Regions from separate parts of the Paenibacillus sp. FSL K6-1096 genome, predicted to be linked through region 2. Evidence: riboswitches for the same ligand, from Rfam matches in the RefSeq annotation. Region 2 holds a riboswitch; the other holds the start of a gene.
The links. A riboswitch is a leader RNA that binds a small molecule or an ion and turns the genes downstream of it on or off. The one in region 2 is predicted to bind cobalamin.

Region 1 (8,056 bases), 860 kb from region 2:
CCGGATGCCCTGTCGCTGATGCAGGAGCTGGGCACTACGGCGGACCGCTTCCTGCTGAACCGTATCTCGCTGGACGAGCTGTCGATGGAGCAGCTATTGGAGATTTCCTTCTTGCGCTACCGGGATGCCTCGGATTGGCAGCCGCCGCTGGATGCGATTGCGAAGCGCAAGGCGAACGCCCTGCGCGCTGCGTACCGGTGGTTCGGGGAGGAGTCGCCGGACGAGGAGATTTTTGCCGGGCTGAGCCCCCGGGAGCTGGACGATGTGCAGCTGCTGGGCGCACGCTGGCTGAGAGAGGCGCGTAGTCTGGAGCCGTTCGACCGGCTGCCGCTGGCCTTCTATCACAGCAGTGAGCGTGAGGGCGGGCCGCTGGATTATGATTCGCTGCTGGATCTGGTGGTCCGCAAGGCCGGGAATGACAAGGAGACGGTCTACCGGTTCCTGGACTGGTCGCAGCATAGCTGGCTGTTCGCCAGCTCCGGCAAGAAGCTGTGGCCGAATTACCGGCGGGCGGTGCTGCGGTACTTCCTGAAGAGCGACCGCGAGGCGTTCAAGAACCGCGACTTCCGCAAAAGCTACATGGAGACAGCCACCCCTGCCATGCAAAGTGTCTACAATGAAGCCCGCGCCCAGCTGGCTTCGCCGCTGGCGCGGTGGGTCAGCCGCAGCCGATTTCAGATCCTGATCTCCGGCAGCGTCCTGATCATCCTCCTGATTACAGGCATGATCCTGATTAGCCAGCTTGGGGACCGCGGCGGGGATACCGCCGCACCGGCGGCCAGCCCCAGCCCGCTCCCGGTGGTGAGCGGAGATGTGGCGCCTGTATCTGTACGGCTTATCGGCGGTGCTGTAGGTGCTGATAAGGGTGATGCTGGCGACGGTAGTGGTACTGGTGAGGGTAGCGGTGTTGGTGAAGGCCAAGGCGGCGATGCTGGTGACGGTGGCAGTGCGGGGCAAGACGGCAACGGTGCTGGTGAGGGTAGCGAAGGCAACGGCGGTGCTAACGGCAAGGGCGGAGATGCTGGTGACAGCGGCGGCAGTTCAGGTGGCGGTAACGGCAGTGATGCTGGTGATGGTAGCGGCAGTGAAGGGAAGGGCGGCAGCGATGCTGGTGATGGCAGCGGCAGTGAAAGCAAGGGCGGCAGCGTCAAGCTGTTGTACAGCTTTGCGGCTGCGGCGGATTGCTCCGCCTTCAAGCCGGCGGAGATTGCGGTGGAGTCCGGCGGCGGCGAGACCGCCACGTACAAGGTCCAGGCAATGGTGAACCGTTGCCTGGTTGACCCGGGCGCCGGAGGGGATGACGGCGCGGGTGGTGATGTAGACGCCGGAGGGGATGACGGCGCTGGTGGTAAGGCCGGCGCTGGAACGAACGGCGGCGTGAACGGCGAGGCCGCCGCGTCTCCGGCAGCGGCGGGAGCCGCAGGCGCAGGCACACCGGCACGTCCGTACGAGGTGACGGTGGAGCTTGCGCCTGGGGCGGAGCTGGCGGCGGGTGATATGATCACCGCCGGCGGCTATTCGCTGAAGCTGGAGGCTGATCCGGGCATAGCCCCGGAAGCTACAGCTACAGCGGACCCCAGCGCGGAGCCGTCCGCTCCGGCAAGTCCGGAAGCGGGCGGGGAGTGAAGCCCGGGCAGTAAGCCGGGCTTAGGATTAGGGCAGGTTGTGTATGTGTATAAGGGCGGATGGCTAGGCAGAGCGCCTATAGCATCTGCCCTTTTTTGCATGGGAAGTTAAAAGTAACTACGGGCTTGTGCAATGTGCTGGCGCTGGGGTGCATGGGCGGAATGTAGTTGGAAAACCGATTACAATTGGCTGGCGTGGGGTGAGCGGGCGGAATGTAGTCGGATAACCGATCACAATTGGCTGGCGTCGGGTGAGCGGGCGGAATGTAGTTGGAAAACCGATCACAATTGGCTGGCGTGGGGTGAGCGGGCGGAATGTAGTTGGAAAACCGATTACAATTGGCTGGCGGGGTGGGCGTGGGCGGAATGTAGTTGGAAAACCGATTAAATTCGGCCAAGCGTGCGGCAACCAGTGTGAAGAGCTAACAAGGTCCGTTACAGGAAAGAAGAGGCTAATGTATTTTGTACATCAGATTTAAGGAAAATTGGCTCTGTAACATGTTCTGTTGTACTTCGTACACGCCTGTTGATTAGCTAAATTATGGGAATGTAAGATTATTAGTCAAAAAAGTAATCCATTCTACGGGTAATCGTTGCAGCGTAAATAAGCGGTCAAAATCGGCAAACGTTAGTTTGGCGCTCCAATGAACCACTGCATTTCCTTTGTCAAAGAGGAATTTCAATAACACATAAACCAGTAAAGCGGTATACAACTGTCCGTACACAGCATTGGGTGTGGTCCCAAATAAGGTTGGAATGTTTAAATGCTGCTTAATCCAGCGAAAAAACACTTCGATCTGCCACCGCTTCTTGTAAATTTCTGCAATCCGCTCAGCGGAGTGCCAGTGCAGATTCGTAGCAAGAATCACCGGGTTGCCTTGTGGGTCTCTTAGAATTACTACGCGAAAACGGTTCTTGGAAAGCCGTTGTCCTTTTCCTAATTGGCAGGTGAAATCTTGTTCGAGAGTTCCTGTGAAGGGTTCGCTTCGTATCCGGGCAACCGGGGACTGAAAGAGCGTGTTGTCCCGAAGCCGAATGACAAAGCATTGGTGCTGCTCCAGATACTCATCGAATCGTTTGTGACTGCCATACGCCCGATCGGCTACGATAATAAACCGTTTGTCGATCAGCTCGGGACAGCTTTTAAAATCATGGGAATTCCCTGTGGTCTCGGTCACCTTAAAGAGCCGGCCTTCATCGGCCACCACCGACACGTGTAATTTGATTCCTGCGCGTTCGCCTTTCAGCGGAGCCCAAGGAAGCCGTTCTTTCCCGACGGTAATTTTGGTGGAATCGACGAGAAGTAAGGCTTTGGGAATCCCTAAATGTCTTCGGGTCGAGCGATTACACAGATCAATCATGAGGTTCAGCAATTGCTTAAAAAGCTCGAAGGGAACATCTTTCGCTTTTTTGGAAAGCGTTGAATGGTCTACGGGTCTAAGGCCGCTGGAATCCATGCGTACTTCACCATCCCGATATCCCTCCCACTGCTGGAACGAAGCCTCCGCCAAGAATAAAAAGAGGTCATAGACGGTAAACTTTCTTGCTGTATCGACATATTCAAGTTCTTGAAGAAACGGTGAGAGTTTCTCTTCAGGAATCACTAATTGCAGAATGTTCGAGATTGAAGTAGACTTTTTCATGAGGTCGCCTCGTTTCGGATGTTTGTAGGGGTACAAACACTTTACCGAATGAGCGGCCTTTTTGCTACCTTTTTTTGGCTAATCAACAGGCCTGTACTTCGTACATCAGATTTTCCTAATTCAGCCCGTTTGATGGGAGTACGTTATAATCAATTGCACGAAATACAGCAGAATGCGCTATCGGCAGCTTTTACAGTCATTCTGTTGTACAGAATACAATCAGCACGTTATCCTTGAGGCGATGGCGATGGCGATGGCGATGGCGATGGCGATGGCGATGGCGATGGCGATGGCGATGGCGGTGGCAATGGCGGTGGCGGTGGTGCAGGCGGTGATGCAGGAGGAGGCGCAGGCGTATGAGGCATGGGAGTGTTCCGTCAGAGCAGCGGGGAGTGTCCGCGATTGATGCAGCTTGTCTATAGACATACACGGGAATAGTAGATATGATGGTCTGAGAATATTAAAATTTAAGAGCTTTGGAACAGGTGCAGATTGCCAGGAAACAGGCCGCTGTCGGCAAAAGACGGCAAGGGCCGGATACGTGCGCAATCTGCTTAAAAGGGAAGACCGGTGTAATTCCGGCGCGGTCCCGCCACTGTAAATGCCAGCGACTCCCGGGAAGCCACTGTCTGCGTAGCGGATGGGAAGGCGGGAGAAGTGATGAAGCATCAGCCAGGAGACCTGCCTGTTTCGCCTATGTTTCGATTCTTCGGGGGTAAGAATGCAGAAGCAGATACCGGTCCTAACAAAGGCTGCATATGAGAGAGTTGCTCATTACAGCCGCATCTATGGTATTCTTCCCCGGCCGCCCTGCATAGGGCGGTCTTTACGTTGCCGCCGCAGCTGTATCTGCGGAGGAAGCAGGCTTCATCCATTCTATTTCAGGAAAGAGGTTAGCTATGAAGAACCATCATCAATCTTCCAGATTCATGCGGCTGGTACTGGCCGCCGTTATGCTGTTCACGCTGCTGGGAACGGCTGCGGCTCCGGCCGGAGCGGCTTCGGCCCAGACGGATGCTGCCGCAGCACCAGCTTCTGCACAGTCCGCCGGACTGGCAGCCAGCGTCACCAGTGCAGTCTATGCCACTGCGGAGCTTGTACTTAAGAACGGAGTCCAGTCGGACTGGCAGGCGATCGGGCTGGCGCAAGCAGGCTACAAGGTGCCGGCGAGCTATTTGAAGGCGCTTGAGGACAAGGTTGCTGCGGCGAAGGGTGTTTTTGGCCGAGCTACGGACTATGCGCGGATTACGCTTGCTGTGAAGGCGCTGGGCGGCGATCCGGCGAATGTGGCCGGCTACAATCTGATCGAGAAGCTCTACAATCATGATGGAATCGCCGGGCAGACGCTGAACAATGCCGTGTATGCACTGCTTGCGCTGGATTCGGGAAGCTACAGCATCCCGGCAACGGCGAAGTGGACACCGGCCAAGCTGCTGGCTGAGATTCTGGCTAAGCAGAACACGGACGGCGGCTTTACCTTGACCACGGGTGCAAGTGATCCCGATATGACCGCGATGGTACTGACGGCACTGGCCGCGCACAAGAATGAGCCGGCTGTGAATACGGCCGGACAGCGGGCGGCAGCGTGGCTGGCGAAGGCACAGGACAAGAACGGCGGCTACGGCGACAGCAGCGAGAGTGTCGCGCAGGCGATTATCGGCCTGTCGTCCTTCGGCATTGATCCGGCCGGAGCAGAGTACACCAAAGGCCAGGTCAACCTGGTCAGCAAGCTGCTGAGCTTCAGCGCAGCCGGCGGCGGGTTCGCCCACACCGCAGGCGGCAGCTACAATGCGCTGTCTACGGAGCAGGCGCTTGAGGCGCTGGCAGCGTACCAGCTGTTTGGTGCCGGAGGCAAGCTGTTTGATCTGAGCAATGCAGCTGTCAAGAATCCTCAGGTTACCGTATCGGTTACAATAGAAGGTCCTAATGCAACCCTGGCGGAAGGCAGCGTATACGCCGGCAATGTGCTGAAGGCACTGGAGAAGACGGCTGCGGCCAAGGGCGTGTCCCTGGTTAATGAAGCAGGTAATTATGTGACCGGCATCGGCGGCGTGAACGCGGGAACCTATGGCGGATACGATGGCTGGATGTATGTGGTGTCGCGCGGCGGGGAATGGATTTATCCGAGCGTCGGCATGGGCGATTTTGCGCTGGAGGAGAACGACCGGGTTGTGGTCTATTACGGCGGGGATAACACGCAGGTGGTAGACTCTGTGATTCTTACTCCTGCACAGCCGCAGCCGGGACAAGAGCTTACGCTCAAAATCACCCAAAAAACCTGGGTCTGGAATCAAGCCACCTCCACCTCTGATCCGGTCAGCTCACCAGCGGCAGGGGTGCAGGTAACAATCGGCGGAAAGACAGTGGCAACCAATGATGCGGGGGTAGCGGTCATTGCCGGAGGCCTGCCTGCGAATAAATATACCCTGGTCATTACGGGGTATCTGAAGGACAAGACTCCTGCGATTGTGCGCCATACCGTGCCGGTGACGGTGGCATCTGCGGAGGCTGACCGTCCGAAGTTCAGCGATGTGAAGTCGATCTCGCCATGGGCGCTGGAGTCCGTATACAAGGCGTATGACCGCAAGCTGATGAATGGTGTAAGCGGCAAAGAGCTGGTGTTTGCACCGAAGCAGAACCTTACCCGGGCGGAGCTGGCAGCACTGCTGCTGAGACTGACCGGACAAGAGCCGTCAGCGGCTACTTCTGCTCAAGCTTTCAGTGATGTGAAGCCGGATGCATGGTATTATGGAACAGTGAACAAAGCGAAGGAACTGGGCATCATCAGCGGAGTGAACAGCACGACCTTCAAGCCGGACGGTCTGGTAACCCGCCAGGATATGGCGGTGATGCTCGTTAGAGCCTTCAAGCTGGATGCGGCTGTAGGTGCGGGCCAGTTCACCGATGAAGACAAGATCAGCGATTATGCGTTATCTGCAGTCCGCATGGTAACGGGTCTCGGATATATGAGCGGAACAGGTGGCGCTTTTGATCCTGCGGGTATAGTAACCCGTGAGATGGCCGCGGCTGTAGCGGTAAGATTGCCTTAGGATTAGCATAGCTCGTCTTAAAGAAAGCATAGAGTTACGGAGGAACGGGGAACAGGGAGACTGCCCCCGTTCTTTTCCCTTTTTGTGGAGGTGTAGAGGACCATGTTCAGACGAATACAATCCGTGCTGCGCAGGGCAGCCGTCCCGCTGCTGCTGGCCCTGCTGCTCGCCGGCTGCGCTGCGCCGCAGCCGGAGCAGGCCGGCGGCGGCACCGCCCCGCCCGCCGCCGAAACCCCGGCCGCGCAGACGCCGCGGCCGGAAGGCACTGCCATACCCTCCGCTGCGGCGGACGGTATGGCAGCTCCCGCGCGCAGCAGCAAGCCTGCTGCTGCAACGCCTCCGGCAGCGGCGGAGCCAGCCGCGCCGACCGCCCCAGTGCGCAGCAGCAAGCCCGCTGCGCAAGCCCCGGCAGCGGCCAAGCCAGCCGCGCCGACCGCCCCAGTGCGCAGCAGCAAGCCCGCTGCGCAAGCCCCGGCGGCGGCCGAATCAGCCGCGCCAACAGCCCCCGCGCGCAGCAGCAAGCCTGCTGCGGCAACACCCCCGGCGGCTACAGCCAAGCCGCCGCGCCAGGCGGAGAGCGTCACGCTCTCCATCACCGGCGATAAGGAGCATGGGGTGATTCTCACCGCTGCCGAGTATGAGATCAAGCAGAACGAGACTGTGCTGGAGCTGCTGAAGCGGATTACGCGCGGGCAGAAGATTCAGATGGAATATCAGGGCAGCGGGGCATTTGCCTATGTGGAGGGTATAGATAACCTATATGAATCTGACCATGGTCCCGAGAGCGGCTGGATGTACAAGGTGAACGGGGAATTCCCGGACAAGGCGGCAGGGAGCTTGACCCTGCAGCCGGGAGATACGGTTGAGTGGCTGTACACCCTGGATCTTGGCAAAGACCTGGGAGCCAAGACGCCATGAACAGCGGCTTCCGGTCCATGCATCCGGTCGTGGCTCTGCTGTATTATGCAGGGCTGCTGCTGTTTGCACTGCTGATCTTTCACCCGCTGTTCCTGGTGACGGAGATAGCGGGGCTGCTGGCGCTCCTGCTGCTGCAGGGACAGGGGAAGCTGGTCCGGCGCAGCCTGCCGTTCATGCTGCTGACGGCCGCTTCTGTAGCCTTGCTGAATCCGCTGTTCTCGCACCGGGGAGCGCATATCCTGTTCTACTGGCTCGACCAGCCGGTTACACTTGAGGCCGTGCTGTACGGGCTGATGATGACAGCCGTGCTGCTGTCGGTCTTCCTCTGGTTCATCTCTTACCAATATACCGTTACTACAGATAAGTTCATGTACCTCTTCGCATCGGCTGCGCCGAGAACAGCCCTGCTGACGCTGATGACCCTCCGGTTCGTTCCTTTGTTCCGGCGGCGGCTGCAGCAGATTACCCTGATCCAGCGCCTGCGCGGTGTGGATACCCGTACCGGGAGCCTCAAGAAGCGGATGCGGGACGGGATGACCCTGCTGAAAATTCTGCTCACCTGGTCACTGGAAGAAGCGCTGCAGACAGGAGACTCTATGACCGCCCGCGGCTATGGTATTGCCAAACGGAGCAGCTACAGTATATATAAGGCGGACTTGCAGGATAAGCTGGTCCTGCTGCTGCTGACAGTCAGCGCCGCCGTTACCCTGCTGTTCTGGGTTCAGGGGTCCGGCAGGCTGGAAATTTACCCGCGCATGAGACCCATGGAATTCGGCTGGACCGAGGCCGTGATGTACGGCAGCTTCTGCCTGTTCGTACT
Region 2 (8,056 bases):
TGGGCTCCATCGGCTGCCCGCTGATCGGTGACGGCATGTACCGTCACCCGCTTTATGGGCAGCCGGGGTCGGCGCAGCTCGCGGGGATCGCCGGGCTGGACGGGCTGGTGCCGCGCCAGGCGCTGCATGCGGCGCGGCTGTCCCTCCGGCACCCGGTTACCGGGGCCGATCTGGTGTTTGAAGCGCCGCTGCCGCCTGATCTGGCGCGGCTGGAGGAGAAGCTCCGTCAGGCGGCAGGGGAAGCGCCGGGCATGTCCTGACCGCAGCTGTTATCTGCATCAGCCCCGAACGCTAATAGTTACCCGGCCGCCACCGCTGGAGCGCATCAGCAGTCTAATAAGTGCCAGGCTGCACTTAATTTCAGCTATATAACGTCTTCGCGGCAAGCAAGTGGAAAAAGTACAATTAATATTGCCCCATACTCCAGAAAGTAACGCTTGTTCACGATTTAAGTGCCGGAAATCCAACTAATTTCACCGACGAGCCGATTTGGGAAGGATTAGTTGTACAATTTCCACTTACTAATGTTGGTCGGCTAATAGCCGGCACTATGCAGAAGACCCAGTCAACGAATTAACGGGCAGTGACAGCCACTATAATTAGCATCACTGCTTCATTTTATAGTCCAAGGAGGAACCGATGAGCAACCTGAAGGTTTATCAATATCCGAAATGCAGCACCTGCCGCAGCGCAGTGAAATGGCTGAAGGAGCAGGGGCATGAGCTTACGCTTCAGCACATCGCCGAGCAGCCCCCTACAGTGGAGGAGCTGCGCGAGCTGGTGAAGCATAGCGGGCTGCCGCTGAAGAAGTTTTTTAATACGAGCGGTGAGGTCTATAGAGAGCTTGGTCTGAAGGATAAACTGGCGGACCTCAGCGAGGACGAGCAGCTTGCGCTGCTGTCCGGGAACGGGATGCTGATCAAGCGTCCGGTCGTCAGCGACGGCAAGCAGGTTACGGTTGGTTTTCAGGCCGGACAGTATGACGAAGTATGGGGCCGCGCTTAAGGCGAGCCTTCGCAACATTATATATGAATGACAAGGAGAGGTTCACATGAGCACAGGTACAGAAACGAAGAGCCGGGTTATGATTGTCGATGGAATGGCTCTGCTGTTCCGGGCTTTTTATGCTACCTCTTATGGAGGATATATCCGCAAGACCCGCGACGGGCTGCCGACGAATGCGGTGTACGGCTTCTTGCAGTATTTCTTCGATGCGGTCAGCACATTCGAGCCTACACATGTCGTCTGCTGCTGGGATATGGGCAAGGGCACCTTCCGCACGGAGAAGTATGACGGCTACAAATCGAACCGCATCGACGCGCCGCTGGAGCTGATTCCGCAGTTTGATCTGGTGAAGGAGGTCGTCGCCGAGCTGGGCGTTCCGAACATTGGACTTGCCGGGTATGAGGCAGATGACTGCATCGGCACCCTGGCGTCCTGCTACAGCGGGGAGTCGGAGGTGTATATTCTTACCGGCGACCACGATATGCTTCAGCTGGTGAATGACAGTGTTAAGGTCGTGATTATGAAAAAAGGCCGCTCCAACTACAAGGTCTACGACCCGGCTGAGCTGCTTGCGGAACGGGGGCTTACGCCTGCGCAGGTGATCGACCTGAAGGGCTTCATGGGCGATACCAGCGACAATTATCCCGGCGTGAAGGGGATCGGGGAGAAGACAGCCACGAAGCTGCTGACCGAATACGGTACAGTGGAAGGCGTGATCGAGAATCTTCACCTCCTGCCCAAGGGCGTCCGCGCTAAGATTGAAGCAGACCTCGATATGCTCCACCTTTCCCGCGAGCTGGCCGAGATCCGCTGTGATGTACCGGTCGTCTGTGAGCTGGCCGAATGTCTCTGGGCGCTGCAGCGGGATACGGCCGCACGCAAATTCCAGGAGCTGGAGTTCGGCAGCCTGCTGCATCTGATCGGCGGAATCGCCGAGACGCGGGATGACCGGGGCATCGTGCAGATTGAGCTTGGAGATCTAGGCTAAACCGTATAATTGGGCAAAAGAACCGGAAAACCCCCTGCGCAAAAGCTGCGTAAGGGGGTTTTGGCGTGGGCGCAGTTTGACGTAACCGTGCAGATCATAAACTGCGGGCTGCTCCCTTTTCAGATGATAATTCCGTCGCAATGATCGATCTCATGCTGGATGACCTGTGCGGCAAATCCGGTAAAGCTGTCCCGGTGCTTTTTGAAAGAATAGTCGTAATACTCTACTTCAATGTAGTCATAGCGCTTCGCCGGGCGTACGCCTTCAAGCGACAGGCAGCCTTCCTCCGTCTCGTAGGGGCGGGCGCGTTTGGTAATTACCGGATTAATCATGGGGATCGTCAGCTTCTGCTGGATACGGATGGCGATGATCCGTTTGTTGACGCCGATCATGTTCGCAGCCATGCCGACACAGCGGTCGGAGTTGGCGTTCAGGGTCTCAACCAGATCCCATAACACAAGCAGATCCTTTTCCGTTGCCGGTTCGGATTTTTGGCTGAGCAGCGTGATGTTTTTGTTAATAGGTTTAATCATCGTATTCTCCATTGTGTGTTGGTTTGGTGCGTTCATCATATCATTTTTGCCGGAGAAGAGTAAATGTGAAGGGGAGGTGTTCAGCGGAAGATAAGGATTGACGAACCGGAGGTTGCCTGACTATAATATTAATATAAGTATTAAATGATTAATAATTATATTAACTTAAAGAGGAGCGTTAACTTCCAATGGCAGAACGTATTGTACTGAACGCAGACATCCGCAAAGGTAAGATTGACCGCAACATCTACGGACATTTCGCTGAGCATCTGGGACGTTGTATCTATGAAGGCATCTGGGTCGGCGAAGATTCCCCTATTCCGAACACCAAGGGTATCCGTAACGACGTAGTGGAAGCGCTTAAGGAAATGAAGATTCCGGTATTGCGCTGGCCGGGCGGCTGCTTCGCTGATGAATATCACTGGAAAGACGGCATTGGCCCGAGCGAAGAGCGCAAACGGATGATCAACACCCACTGGGGCGGTGCAGTAGAGAACAACCACTTCGGTACGCATGAATTCATGCTGCTCTGCGAGATGCTGGGCTGCGAGCCGTATATCAACGGCAATGTCGGCAGCGGAACGGTACAGGAGATGTCCGAGTGGGTGGAATATCTGACCTTTAACGGAATCTCGCCGATGGCTGAGCTGCGTCAGAAGAACGGCCAGGAGGATGCCTGGAGCGTGAAGTATTTTGGCGTGGGGAATGAGAACTGGGGCTGCGGCGGTAACATGCGTCCTGAGTATTATGCCGACCTGTACCGCCAATATCAGACTTACGTGCGCAACTACGGGGACAACAAGATTCACCGGATCGCGTGCGGCGCGAATGCCGATGACTACAACTGGACTGAAGTGCTGATGCGTGAAGCCACCCGCTTCATGGATTCGATCACCCTGCACTACTACACGCTGCCTACATCCGACTGGAACCACAAGGGCGCAGCTACCGGCTTTGAAACCGGCGAGTATTTCAATACCTTGAAGAAGGCGCTGTTCATGGATGAGCTGGTGACCCGCCATATCGCCATTATGGACAAGTACGATCCTGAGAAAAGAGTCGGCCTGATCGTTGACGAGTGGGGCACCTGGTACGATGTTGAGCCGGGCACGAACCCTGGCTTCCTCTACCAGCAGAACACGATCCGCGACGCGCTGGTTGCCGGCCTGACCCTGAATATCTTCCACAAGCACAGCGACCGTGTGCGGATGGCGAACATTGCCCAGACCGTGAACGTGCTGCAGGCTGTCATTCTGACCGAAGGCGAGAAAATGCTTCTGACGCCAACCTACCATGTATTCAACATGTACAAGGTGCACCAGGATGCAGAACTGCTTGATCTGACGATCGACAGCCCGGTATACAGCTATGACGGTGTAGAGATTCCTGAAGTATCTGCATCCGCTTCTGTAACCGCAGAAGGCATAATCCATGTCAGCCTGTGCAACCTGAACCATGCGGCATCCGCAACCCTGCCATTGGAGCTGCGCGGACTGGCTGGCCAGGCTGAAGTTAGCGGGGCTACCCTGGCTGGAGCTTCTATCGATGCTCATAATACCTTTGAGCAGCCGGAAGCAGTAAAACCGCAAGCATTCAGTGCCTTCAAGCTTGAAGGGGATACACTGACGGTAGAGCTGCCTCCAATGTCGGTAACGGTTCTGGAAATCACTCCGAAGGCGTAAGGCACGCAGGATGACAACCACTTCAACCTGCAAGGGCTGCCGGGAGGAGTACAAAGTCACGGAAGCACAGATTGCCCGGATTCTGGCCTCCTCCATGTTCAATCCCGGCAATTCGGCTTCCGACGAGGTCTATGCCGAGCGGCTGGCGATCTGCGGGACCTGCCCGAAGCTGCAGGATGGCGTGACCTGCACGGCCTGCGGCTGTATCATCCCCGTAGTTGCCCGGCTGAAGGCCCGCAGCTGTCCGCTGCCGGGCGGCGGCAAGTGGCAGCCGGTGGCGGAATAACGGAGGCCGGGCGAAATAGATAGGCCGGAAGCCACTCTTGCCATAAGATAAGAGACGGATTGATCACCAAAAGCACCCCCAACCTGCACAATGCGGCGGTTGGGGGTGCTTTTTTTGCGTTGAGGAGGAGAGGGGGGAATGGGCTGGATGAGGAGGGAGGAGCACTAGTGCACCAGAATTCGGCATACGTACCCCTCAACTCTCATCCACCATATACTGACCTACCCAGCACAGGTTTTATCTCACGGCCTGCCTAACACATGCGCTACCCTTCCCCGCCATCCGTATAGAACAGCTCAAACACCAGATCCTCGTTGTAATTGCCGAAGCCTTTGCCGAACAGGGTAAGGCCGCCGATATGCACGGCGTCTTCTTCAACCGCGAGCCTGAAGGTCCATTGCTTGTTGCGGATGCCGACCTGGTCCAGCGTAACGTCCGAGAGCTTCTGTCCGTCCATGAACGTGCCGGCCGGCGTGATCCGCAGCTGCTTCAAAAGACCGTACTGGTTAGTAAGCGCCGGCCACCAGGCCGGGGTGTATTTGCCCGGACTGTCCCCGTAATCGCCGGGGCTTGTCCAGAAGCCGAGCGGCTGCCCGTTCAGGGTGAAGCTGATGTCGGAGGGCCAGTTGTTGTTGATCGAGGGCGCTTCCGAAGCAATCTCCATCGTGATGGCCAGCTCCTCCGGCTTCTGGCTGGACAGCAGGAAGTTCGGGATTTTGTACTCCACGAAGCCCTTGCCGAACCAGAGAATACCGGCATTCATCCGCTCCTGGTCCCAGAAATAACGGGGATCGTCGAAGTTGCCGATGACCCGCTCTGTCGTGGACAGTCCGCAGGTAGGCTCAATCTGGAAGTCGGAATAATGTCCGACCGGAATCTCTTTGCGGTGGGCTCTGCGCTGCTCGCGGGCCTGGCCGGGAAAAATAATCTCCGCCCGGTCGGCGGCGAGTGTGCAGATCTTCTGCAGGCCGCTTTTGCCGGGAGCCATATGGCTGCGGATCAGTCCGGCCGCTTCGAGCTTGCGCACATGCATCGTCATAATCGCGCTGCTGAGCTTCAGGGCTGCGGCCAGTTCCTTCACGTTCATCGGCTTATCGGACAACAGGCGCAGCATATGCAGGCGGACCGCACTGGATAAGGCTTCGTACACGGGCAGAGATTGTTCGGTTAAGTCTAGTTTCATAGGAGGCCTCCACGTTCAGCTTCAGGTTATATAGTTAATAATTATATTACTCATATGAACTTTCTACAAGCAAATCAGGACCGGAACCCGGCATTCCAATTTATATCACAGACAGGCTATATATGCTTCGCTATGATGTAGGGAGAATTAGCGCGAACAAGGTGCTCTAGCCGTAACCGGTAAGAGATAACAGGGAATCGGGTGCAACTCCCGAGCGGTCCCGCCACTGTAAGGAAGAGCTGAGCTTCATGAGGTCACTCGGGGAATCCCGGGGAAGACGAGGCCGTCAGCGCTTGTATTCCAAGCCAGGAGACCTACCTTGTATACGCACACCACGACTCTACGCGGATAGGAGCGGTGTACGGATAGGTTCAGAAGAAGAGGCGTTCTGCCCAGAAGAACCGGAGAAGTCTTGCTATTGAGCAAGAGCGGAATACGCAGAAGAGACGTTCAAGCCCGGGAGGGCAGAGCGGCGTTCTGCTTCCGTCCGGCTGAAGGCGGCACACGCTATCGGATTTGCCTGCGTACATGCACTCCCACTCTTATAGGGTGGGATTTTTTGTGGACTGAAATCTGATAAGAACCTGGAGGCTGACAAATGAAAAAACACAGAAATTGGAGCTTGGCGGCACTGGTGGCCGGATTCACCGTGTACTTTATGCTGAATGAGCCGGGGACTGCCCGGGCCATGCATATTATGGAAGGGTTCCTGCCGGTCGGCTGGGCCGTGTTCTGGTGGGCGGCGTTTATCCCGTTTTTTGTGCTCGGCATCATCAGGCTGCGGGCGATGACCCGCGAGAACCCGGAGCTGAAGCTGCTGCTGGGTCTGGCCGGAGCATTCACCTTCGTCCTCTCGGCACTCAAAATGCCCTCCGTCACCGGAAGCAGCTCCCATCCCACCGGCACCGGACTTGGCGCTGTGATGCTGGGGCCGCTGCCGATGGGCGTGCTCGGCTCGATTGTACTCCTGTTTCAGGCGCTGCTGCTGGCGCATGGCGGGATTACCACACTGGGAGCCAATGCGTTCTCGATGGCGGTGGCGGGTCCTTTTGCCGGATATGCCGTGTATAAGCTGATGATGAGGCTGCCCGACCGCGAGAAGCTGGCCTTGTTCTGTGCCGCAGCGGTGGCGGACCTGAGTACCTATGTGGTGACATCTTTTCAGCTTGCGGTGGCGTTTCCGGCGGCGGATGGCGGTGTGCTGGCGTCTTTTCTGAAATTCGGGGGAATCTTCGCCGTGACCCAGGTCCCGCTGGCGGTCAGCGAAGGGCTGCTGACGGTGCTGCTGTGGAACTGGCTGAAATCGTACAGCCCGAATGAGCTGTCGCTGCTGAAGCGCAAGGTGAACGGAGGTAGAGCCTAATGAGCAATAAATTGAAAAACGGGTTAATGCTGCTGGGCGTCGTCCTGCTAGTTGTTCTGCCGCTGCTGCTGGTCAATGGGGAGTTCGGCGGAGCCGACGATGCAGCCGAGGGCGTGATCACGGAGATGAATCCGGACTACAAGCCCTGGTTCAAGCCGCTGACGGAGCTGCCCGGGGAGACGGAGAGTATGCTGTTCGCGCTGCAGGCGGCGATTGGCGCCGGAGTCATCGGTTATACCGTGGGGCTGCTCAAGGGGAGACAGGGCGCGAAGAAGCAGATTGGCAGCAAGTGATCCGGCGGATTGATGCTCTCTCCTATAATAATGCGCTGAGGGCGTTGTCCCCCATGTGGAAAAGCGCGTTCGCAGCAGCCATGTTCCTGCTCGCTTATACCGTACATCCGCTGCTGCAGATAGCCATTACCCTGTGGATGATGCTCTGGTGTATACGGCAGGCGGGCATTCCTGTCCGTGCTTACGCAATGCTGTTCGGCACCGCACTGGTATTCTACGCCCTGAGTGTCCCGGCGCTGCTGCTGGAATTCGGCCATCCGGCCGCAGGCCAGGCTGGTATATTCCGGCTTCCGGGCCTGTCTCTGCCGGTATATATCACTGCGGCGGGCTTGCATAGAGCCTGGGAGCTGCTGACCCGAATCTCAGCCTGCATGAGCTGCTTCTTTTTCCTGATCTTCACTACACCGTTCAGTGAACTGCTCCAGGTGCTGCGCAGATTGCGCATGCCGCAGATTGTGCTGGAGCTGATGCTGATTATGTACCGTTTCCTGTTCCTGCTCTCGGATGCAGCACACGGGCTGATGCTGGCCCGGCGGCTGCGCGGCGGGAGCAGAGGGTATACGGCCAGGCTGCGGGAGACGGCGGCGATGGGGGGAGCGCTTTTTGGCAACACGATGCACCGGTATTACGGGTTGTCGCAGGGGCTGCTGGCCCGCGGATTCACGGAGGAGATTCTTCTGCCGCCTTATGCGGCGCAGCCGGTGCCCCGGCGGTATGCAGTGC

Region 1: linked by a shared signal. The riboswitch ahead of MHI24_RS21190 (S-layer homology domain-containing protein) and the one ahead of MHI24_RS25035 (energy-coupling factor ABC transporter permease) in region 2 are both predicted to bind cobalamin.

Annotation. Positions count from the first base shown of each region.
Region 1 is NZ_CP150274.1:4,800,770-4,808,825, forward strand. It holds gene MHI24_RS21175 (hypothetical protein) at 1-1,626, shown strand, start outside; gene MHI24_RS21180 (IS4 family transposase) at 2,165-3,268, opposite strand; gene MHI24_RS21185 (hypothetical protein) at 3,522-3,674, shown strand; cobalamin riboswitch at 3,793-3,972, shown strand; gene MHI24_RS21190 (S-layer homology domain-containing protein) at 4,168-6,318, shown strand; gene MHI24_RS21195 (DUF4430 domain-containing protein) at 6,421-7,236, shown strand; gene MHI24_RS21200 (energy-coupling factor transporter transmembrane component T) at 7,233-8,056, shown strand, end outside.
Region 2 is NZ_CP150274.1:5,659,264-5,667,319, forward strand. It holds gene MHI24_RS25000 (RluA family pseudouridine synthase) at 1-260, shown strand, start outside; gene MHI24_RS25005 (arsenate reductase family protein) at 640-1,005, shown strand; gene MHI24_RS25010 (5'-3' exonuclease H3TH domain-containing protein) at 1,052-1,993, shown strand; gene MHI24_RS25015 (peptide deformylase) at 2,113-2,526, opposite strand; gene MHI24_RS25020 (alpha-N-arabinofuranosidase) at 2,715-4,208, shown strand; gene MHI24_RS25025 (DUF6171 family protein) at 4,219-4,494, shown strand; gene MHI24_RS25030 (helix-turn-helix domain-containing protein) at 4,760-5,677, opposite strand; cobalamin riboswitch at 5,820-6,014, shown strand; gene MHI24_RS25035 (energy-coupling factor ABC transporter permease) at 6,276-7,040, shown strand; gene MHI24_RS25040 (energy-coupling factor ABC transporter substrate-binding protein) at 7,040-7,333, shown strand; gene cbiQ (cobalt ECF transporter T component CbiQ) at 7,330-8,056, shown strand, end outside.